DNA from 2 places in the Pseudoalteromonas sp. MIP2626 genome. Region 1 is predicted to be linked to the other one. Evidence: predicted binding sites of a transcription regulator. Region 1 holds the regulator's gene; the other holds the start of a gene.
The links. The regulator sigma-54, encoded in region 1, starts transcription at its own class of promoters, with help from an activator protein. The targets are predictions, from matches to a motif close to GTTGGCACGNNNNTNGNNT.
Positions count from the first base shown of each region.

Region 2: HC000_RS04930 (flagellar basal body rod protein FlgF) is a predicted target of sigma-54. The motif match lies at 2,368-2,386, and genes of this name have one in related genera.

Region 1 covers NZ_JAATTW010000003.1:137,502-141,695, reverse strand. Annotated here, with positions in the region: gene lptC (LPS export ABC transporter periplasmic protein LptC) at 1-129, shown strand, start outside; gene lptA (lipopolysaccharide transport periplasmic protein LptA) at 119-664, shown strand; gene lptB (LPS export ABC transporter ATP-binding protein) at 661-1,386, shown strand; gene HC000_RS03440 (RNA polymerase factor sigma-54) at 1,456-2,949, shown strand; gene hpf (ribosome hibernation promoting factor) at 2,976-3,263, shown strand; gene ptsN (PTS IIA-like nitrogen regulatory protein PtsN) at 3,268-3,720, shown strand; gene rapZ (RNase adapter RapZ) at 3,742-4,194, shown strand, end outside.
Region 2 covers NZ_JAATTW010000005.1:55,554-59,747, forward strand. Annotated here, with positions in the region: gene flgC (flagellar basal body rod protein FlgC) at 1-77, shown strand, start outside; gene HC000_RS04920 (flagellar hook assembly protein FlgD) at 91-768, shown strand; gene flgE (flagellar hook protein FlgE) at 818-2,182, shown strand; gene HC000_RS04930 (flagellar basal body rod protein FlgF) at 2,422-3,165, shown strand; gene flgG (flagellar basal-body rod protein FlgG) at 3,187-3,975, shown strand; gene flgH (flagellar basal body L-ring protein FlgH) at 3,992-4,194, shown strand, end outside.

The sequences.
Region 1 (4,194 bases):
CGCAGCGAACAGCCCGTTATTATAACTGGACCGAATTTAAAGATCACCGGTAAAGGCCTTGAAGCCAATTTAACAACCGAGGTGATAAAACTAATTAACCATACGCGAACACTATATTATGACCAATAACCTTGCAAAAATACTTATTATTCCATCGCTTATACTTGTATTTAATAGTAATGCGGCAGAGCAAAGTACTTCCCCATTAGCTAATCAAATTTCTATTAGTGCTGACCGCCAAGAAGGCCAACTAAAAGAAAACGTTGGTATTTTTGAGAAAAACGTCGAGATAATTCACGGTAATCGTCGTATCACCGCCGATCGTTTAGAAGTACATAAGCGCGACGAACTTGGCGATAATAAACAACTATTAATTGCCACGGGCAGTCCTGCATATTTTGAAGAAAAGCAAGCAGATGGTACTGTCATGAGCGCCAGCGCTAACGAAGTACGTTACGATGTAGCGAAACGTTTTTTAACCCTAGTAGGAGATGCAAACATTTCTCAAGCTGGGCAAAAAATTACGGCTAAAAGCATCACCTACGATATAGAGCAACAGCTTATAAGTGCTGAAAAAGATGAAAACTCAACTGATCGGGTACACACTATTTTAGTGCCTGTAGACGTAAAAAAAGAACAAAAACTCAATAAAGGTCAGCCATGAGTACATTAAAAGCAGAGCTATTAGCAAAAAGCTATAAAGGCCGTGAAGTTGTTAAAAATGTAGGACTTGAAGTAAAAGCTGGTAGCATTGTTGGTTTACTTGGCCCAAATGGCGCAGGTAAAACCACTACCTTTTACATGATTGTAGGCTTAGTACCTAGCGACAAAGGTAAAATATTAATTGATGATAACGATATTACCTTACTTCCTATGCACAGCCGTGCTCGTTTAGGTATTGGTTATTTACCACAAGAATCTTCTATTTTTAGAAAGCTCACTGTGTATCAAAATTTAATGGCTATTTTAGAAACGCGTAAGCAACTAAATAAACAAGCCAGGGAAGAAACCCTAAATAGTTTATTGGACGAATTTAGCCTGCAACATATTCGCGACAGCTTAGGTATGGCGCTATCTGGTGGTGAACGTCGCCGCGTAGAAATAGCACGTGCTTTAGCTGCAGATCCTAAATTTATATTGCTTGATGAGCCCTTTGCTGGCGTGGATCCTATTTCAGTACTCGATATTAAAAAAATTATAGAACACCTTAAAAATCGTGGTATTGGCGTACTAATTACCGACCACAATGTAAGGGAAACCCTTGATGTTTGTGAAAAAGCCTACATTGTTTCTCATGGGGAGCTAATTGCATCTGGTACTCCTGAATTTGTATTAAACGATAAAACAGTACGTGATGTTTATTTAGGCGAGCAGTTCAAACTGTAATATTTATGTTATTACTATAAGCATCTGCTAAGATTAATCATATCAATTTATAAGGATTGTTAGAGATAAATGAGGCAATCATTACAGCTGCGCATGGGCCAGCAACTTACAATGACTCCGCAACTGCAACAGGCTATTCGCTTATTGCAGCTTAGTACCTTGGATCTCCAGCAAGAAATACAAGAAGCACTTGATAGCAACCCATTACTTGAAGTTGATGAACAAGATTACACGGAAGAATCAGCAGGTAAAAACGAGCAAAAAGCAGATGACATTACTGTTAGCGCCTCTGCTGACGACACCCCAAGCGAGTATGAGCAAGATAGCGGTGAAGCACTAAATAAAGACACCATAAGCGACGACATGGCCATGGATGTATCATGGGATGAATATATGAGCGCAGCGCCTGCCTCTTCATCAGGGCCAATGCCTGAAGATGAATCTATTTATCAAGGTGCATCAACCGAAACCCTGCATGAATACTTAATGTGGCAATTACAGCTCACCCCTTTTAGCCCTACCGACGAAGCTATTGCCATAGCTATCGTTGAAGCCGTAGATGACTCTGGTATTTTAACCCTCAGTTGCGAAGACCTTTTAGCAAGCTTTAACCAAGAAACTGACGACGAACACGAAGTAGAACTAGATGAAATAGAAGCAGTGCTAAAGCGCATTCAATTATTTGATCCTGTTGGTATTGCAGCTCGCAGCTTGCAAGAATGCTTATGCATTCAATTAAATCAATTTGATAAAGACACCCCTTATATTAACGAAACAAAAATGGTGTTAACTGATCATATCGATTTACTCGCTGCTCGCGACTATCGTACGTTAATGAAAAAAACTAAGCTCAAAGAAGAAGAGCTTAAAGAAATAATGACACTTATTCATACGCTTAATCCTAAGCCTGCGGATACTATTGTCAGAGAAGAGTCTGAATACGTTATACCTGACGTGTCTGTTAAAAAAATAAAAGGCCGCTGGGTGGTAGAGCTAAACCCAGATAGCATGCCAAAAATACGTGTTAACAGCCAATATGCGGCTATGTCTCGTACAGTAAAATCCAGCGGTGACAGCCAATTTATTCGCTCGCACTTACAAGAAGCTAAATGGTTTATTAAAAGCCTAGAAAGTAGAAACGAAACACTCCTGAAAGTAACTAATTGTATTGTTAAGCAGCAACAAGCGTTTTTTGAACATGGCCCAGAAGCCATGAAACCTATGGTATTAAACGATGTTGCCGAAATAGTTGAAATGCACGAGTCGACTATTTCACGGGTCACTACGCAAAAATATATGCACACTCCACGTGGCATTTTTGAGCTTAAGTACTTTTTTTCAAGCCATGTAAGCACCGAAAATGGTGGCGAATGTTCATCAACTGCCATACGTGCCCTGATTAAAAAGTTGATAGCTGCAGAAAACTTAGCCAAACCATTGAGTGATAGCAAGATTGCAGATATATTGGCTGAGCAAGGAATTAAAGTAGCTAGACGGACAATTGCAAAATATCGCGAATCTCTGGCTATTCCCCCGTCGAATCAACGTAAAAGCTTGATTTAAGACGTACAACAAAGAGGAAAATGCTGATGCAACTAAACTTAACTGGTCGTCATGTAGACATTACAGACTCATTAAGAGACTATGTAAATAATAAATTTGCAAAGCTGCAAAGACACTCAGATCACATAACTAATGTGCATGTTATTCTCGATGTAGAAAAATTAAGTCAAAAAGCTGAAGCAACAATTTTTGTAAGTGGCGCTGAGCTATTTGCATCGACCGAACACCAAGATATGTACGCTGCCATTGACTCGTTGATTGACAAACTCGATCGTCAAGTAATTAAACACAAAGAGAAGTTTGCTCGACACTAACACTATGAAATTAAGCTCACTTATATGCCAGGACTGCAGCAAAGCTGTGGTCCTTTTTAATAGTAAAAAAAGAATTTTAGAATTCATCAGTGAACTCGCGCATAAAAAAATGCCGTATTTACCTCAGCAAGATATTCTCACTGCTTTATTGGCAAGAGAAAAGCTAGGTAGTACCGGTATTGGCCGAGGAATAGCAATTCCACATGGCCGTATGAGCGGGGCACAAGAGCCTCTTGCCTTAATTTTAATAAGCGAAACCGCTATTAATTTTGATGCAATTGATAATCGTCCAGTTGATATTTTTGTTGCGCTTATAGTGCCCGATGGCGATAACCAGCAGCACTTGAAAACACTAGCCACAATAGCTGATAAACTAAACGATAAAGAGTTTTGTAAGCAATTGCGTGCGGCAAAGTCTGATGAAGCGTTATACCAAGTTATTTTGGATCAATCCTAGTTACTAATAAAGGGGTGGTAAATGGAATTAATTATTATAAGTGGCCGATCAGGTTCTGGTAAGTCAGTTGCTTTACGTGTTGTAGAAGATTTAGGTTACTATTGTGTAGATAATATTCCGGTAAATTTGCTGCCTTCATTAGTGCGCAGTGTCTCTGATAACTACGATAAAATAGCCGTTAGTATAGACGTGCGTAACCTGCCTAAAGATCAGCAGCAGTTTAACGATATTCTTGAGTACTTGCCCGACTTTGCTAAACCAACGTTATTTTATTTAGATAGCGACGATCAAACGTTAATCCGCCGTTATTCAGAAACGCGTCGTTTGCACCCGCTTTCGATTGATTCGCTACCGCTAGATTTAGCAATAAAAAAGGAAAAAGAATTACTCGATGTACTCGTAACGCGGGCTGATCATGTCATTGATACAACCGATTTAAGTGTGCATCAACTTGCTGAATCTATGCGTGAAACC
Region 2 (4,194 bases), on a different contig from region 1:
CGTATCAAACAAATGTGCAAGTTGCCGATGCAGCAAAGCAAATGTTAAGTAAAACACTGCTGCTAGGCCAGCGGTAACAGAGGGTAGGTTATGAGTAACGATATTAGTACATCTTCATCCTATTTAGACTCTTTACGGTGGCAAGAAAAACAAGCAGCCAGTAAAGACAAAAGTGATGCGTTAACCCAAGAAGATTTTTTCTCATTACTAACGCAGCAACTGTCGTTTCAAGATCCGAGTAAACCGGCTGATAACGATCAGATGATTGCGCAAATGACTAGCTTTACTATGGCTGAGGGAATTTCAAATTTAAACTCTAACTTTGAAGCTTTAGCTGCATCAATGACATCAAATTCAGCACTGCAAGCATCTACATTAGTAGGCAAGCAGGCGCTTTTAGAGTCCGACACGCTAGACTTAAATGAAGCAGGTGATGCACGAGGCTCAGTTGTTGCCGAAAAGCCAGTTGAAAGCTTAAAGCTACGAATTGAAGATGAGTCTGGGCAGTTAGTTAGAACCATAGATTTAGGCTCGCAACCAGCAGGTGCAGTGCGTTTTGCATGGGATGGTAAAAACGAAGCGGGTGAGCGCCTACCCCCTGGTGAATATAAAATTAAAGCCGAAGGGAGTACTAATGGTGAGTTTTCGAGCCTGCCAATTGCTACCTTTAAAAATATTGAGAGTGTGAATATTAATGGTGCAAATGGCATCATTATTAACACTAAAGAAGGTGCGGTTAGGCTGACTGATGTTGCAGAAATCGCGTAAAAGATTCATTAGCCAGCGGGCTAAAAATTAAATAGTTTAGAGGTCAATTATGAGCTTCAATATTGCATTATCCGGCCTTGCTGCCGCACAAAAAGATTTAAACGTTACGGCAAATAATATAGCCAACGTAAATACTACAGGTTTTAAAGAGTCGCGCGCAGAATTTGCTGACGTGTATGCATCGTCGGTATTTAGTTCGGGTAAAACAAAAAATGGTGACGGCGTGCAAACGACTATGGTTGCACAACAATTTCACCAAGGATCATTACAGTTTACCAATAACTCGTTAGATTTAGCGATTACCGGTGAAGGTTACTTTGCAACCAGCCAAGACCTAGGCGCACAAGATTTTACTTACACACGTGCCGGCGCATTTAAGTTAAACAAAGACAACTTTGTGGTAGATGCAAATGGCAGCTTTTTACAAGGCTTTCCGGTTGACCCTTCAACAGGCGATACTACATCAGTGAGTTTAAGCACTTCATCGGCTTTACAAATACCTGACTCGTCAGGATCGCCGCGTGCTACTTCAAGCGTGTATAGCTCATTTAATTTAGATTCACGATCAATTGCACCTACAATTGCGTTTAACCCTACCGAAAGTGCAACTTATAATTCATCAACCTCAACAACCGTGTATGACTCACTCGGTGAGCCACATGTATTGCAGCTATTTTTTGTGAAAAGTGACCCTGCAGTACCCGGTAATGAAAATCAATGGAACGTACATTCAACACTTGATGGTAAATCCTTTGGTGCCAATGGTGTTGAACAAACAGTAGCTCCGTACACTCCTATGACTACTTTTAAGTTTGACTCAAGTGGCTTACCGCAAAGTACAGACGGCACGCCAAACGTAAGTAATACTTTTAATCCATTGTCAATTGCAGCTGGTGGCGGTGGTGCAGCGGGGCTTTCTGACTTATTAACCAATGGCGCTACCTTCCCAGCGCCTGTTGAAATTAACTGGCGTGATGAAACCGGTACAGCTAATAAAATACCTACTCAATACGCAAGTCGCTTTGAAGTAAAAGCACTTGAGCAAGACGGTGCAACGGTTGGCCGTTTAGCGGGTATTGATATTGGTGCCGATGGTAAAGTTGTGGCTTCGTACAGTAATGGCGACTCTACATTTTTAGGCCAAGTGGCTATGGTACGTTTTTCAAACTCACAAGGTTTACAACAAGTGGGCAGCACAGGTTGGAAAGCGAGTATAGCGTCAGGCGAGCCTATTGCTGGTGAACCAGGCTCTGGCACATTAGGTAATATCAACTCATCAGCGCTTGAGCAGTCAAACGTAAACTTAACTAACGAACTAGTTGATTTGATTAGCGCACAGCGTAATTTCCAAGCAAACTCGCGAGCGCTGGAAGTTAACTCAACAATTCAGCAAAGTATTCTGCAAATTAGATAAAGCACAATTTATTAATTTGAATATTCAAGGCTGCTTAATTGCAGCCTTTTTTGTTTATAAGAGCAGGTTTGAGGCGTCAGGTATCAACCTAGAACCTAGCCCCTAGAACCTCATCCCTATAATTTCTGCAGCTACCGGCGGTATACCACATTGCTTGGCGGTGCAGTTTTACTGCTGTATTTAACAATGGCGCATATATTGCATTTGTTCTTACAGAGATTTTTAAGTGAGTCGATGTTATGGATAAAATGGTCTACATTGCCGCGTCTGGCGCTAAGCAAAGCTTAATGGGGCTTGCCCTTAAAGCCAATAATTTGGCGAACGCAAACACTACAGGTTTTAAAGCCGACTTTGCCCAAGCTCGATCTATGCAAGCGTTTGGTGAAGGTTTGCCATCGCGGGTGTTTTCTATGGAAGAGCGCCCAGGTTCAAACATGACATCGGGTGGCATACAGCAAACCGGTCGCGAGCTCGACATTGCCATGAGCGATAACGCCTGGCTGAGTGTACAAGACGCCTCCGGCAACGAAGCTTATACAAAAGTAGGTACGCTTAATATTACCGCCGAAGGCATGTTAGTCACCAGCGGTGGTCGTCAAGTAATTGGCGAAGGCGGCCCTATTATTTTGCCAGTCCCGATTGAAAAAATAGAATTTAGTAAAGACGGTGCCATACAAGTACGCCCACAAGGTGCGCCGGCTAACTTTTTAGAAGAGGTTGATCGTTTAAAAGTGGTTGAGGCAAATAATTCAACACTTGAAAAAGGTAACGATGGTTTATTTAGACCAAAACCAAATCAAACGGTTGAAACCTCAGCTAACGTACAAGTGATAAGCGGCGCATTAGAAATGTCGAATGTTAATCCAGTGCACGAAATGGTCGATATGATCAGCCATCAACGCCAATTTGAATTACAAGTAAAGCTAATGAAAACAGCAGAAGAAATAGATCAATCGCAAGATCAGCTGTTGCGCATAGTTTAACTTTAAAATGAGGACACGATTATGAATCCAGCATTGTGGATCAGTAAAACTGGGCTTGACGCCCAACAAACCGACATTTCGGTTATTTCAAATAACTTAGCCAACGCCAGTACAGTTGGTTATAAAAAAAGCCGCGCCGTTTTTGAAGATTTACTATACCAAAACATTAATCAGCCAGGCGGTCGCTCATCACAAGATACCGAAATGCCATCAGGTTTAATGCTAGGTGCTGGTGCTAAAGTGGTAGCTAACCAAAAAAACTTTTCGCAAGGTAATATGCTAACCACTGAAAATTCACTAGATTGGATGATTTCTGGTTCAGGTTTTTTTGAAGTACTGCAGCCAGATGGCAATATTGCTTATTCGCGCAACGGGCAATTTACTACCGATGGTGACGGACGAGTTGTAACCTCGGGTGCGGGCTATGTAGTTCAGCCAGAAATGAACGTACCCGATGACGCGCAATCAATCACCGTATCGCAAGACGGTGAAGTATCTGTACGTGTTGCAGGGCAGGCCGATAACGTGGTTATTGGGCAAATTACCATTAGTGACTTTATTAATCCGTCGGGCCTTGAGCCTATAGGGCAAAACCTTTACACCGAAACTGCGGTAAGTGGCGCGCCGGTGCAGGGTAACCCTGGGGTTGATGGGCTAGGCACTATTATTCAAGGTTCACTAGAAACGTCAAACGTAAACGTAACCGAAGAGTTGGTAAACCTAATAGAAACCCAGCGTGTTTACGAAATGAACTCAAAAGTAATTTCGGCAGTTGATGAAATGATGAGCTACATCAATCAGCAATTATAATATTTTAGAGGTTATTATGCGCAATATTATATTATTTGCAGCGGGTACTTTATTGTTAAGTGGCTGTGTGTCTACACAAAATAGTGATGTAGTACAAGACGACCCTTACTACGCACCCATGTACCCAGAACCCAATGTTGAACCGGCAGTTGCTAATGGCTCACTGTTTAATACGTATTTATCGAACGACTTATACGCTGATAAAAAAGCACTGCGTAC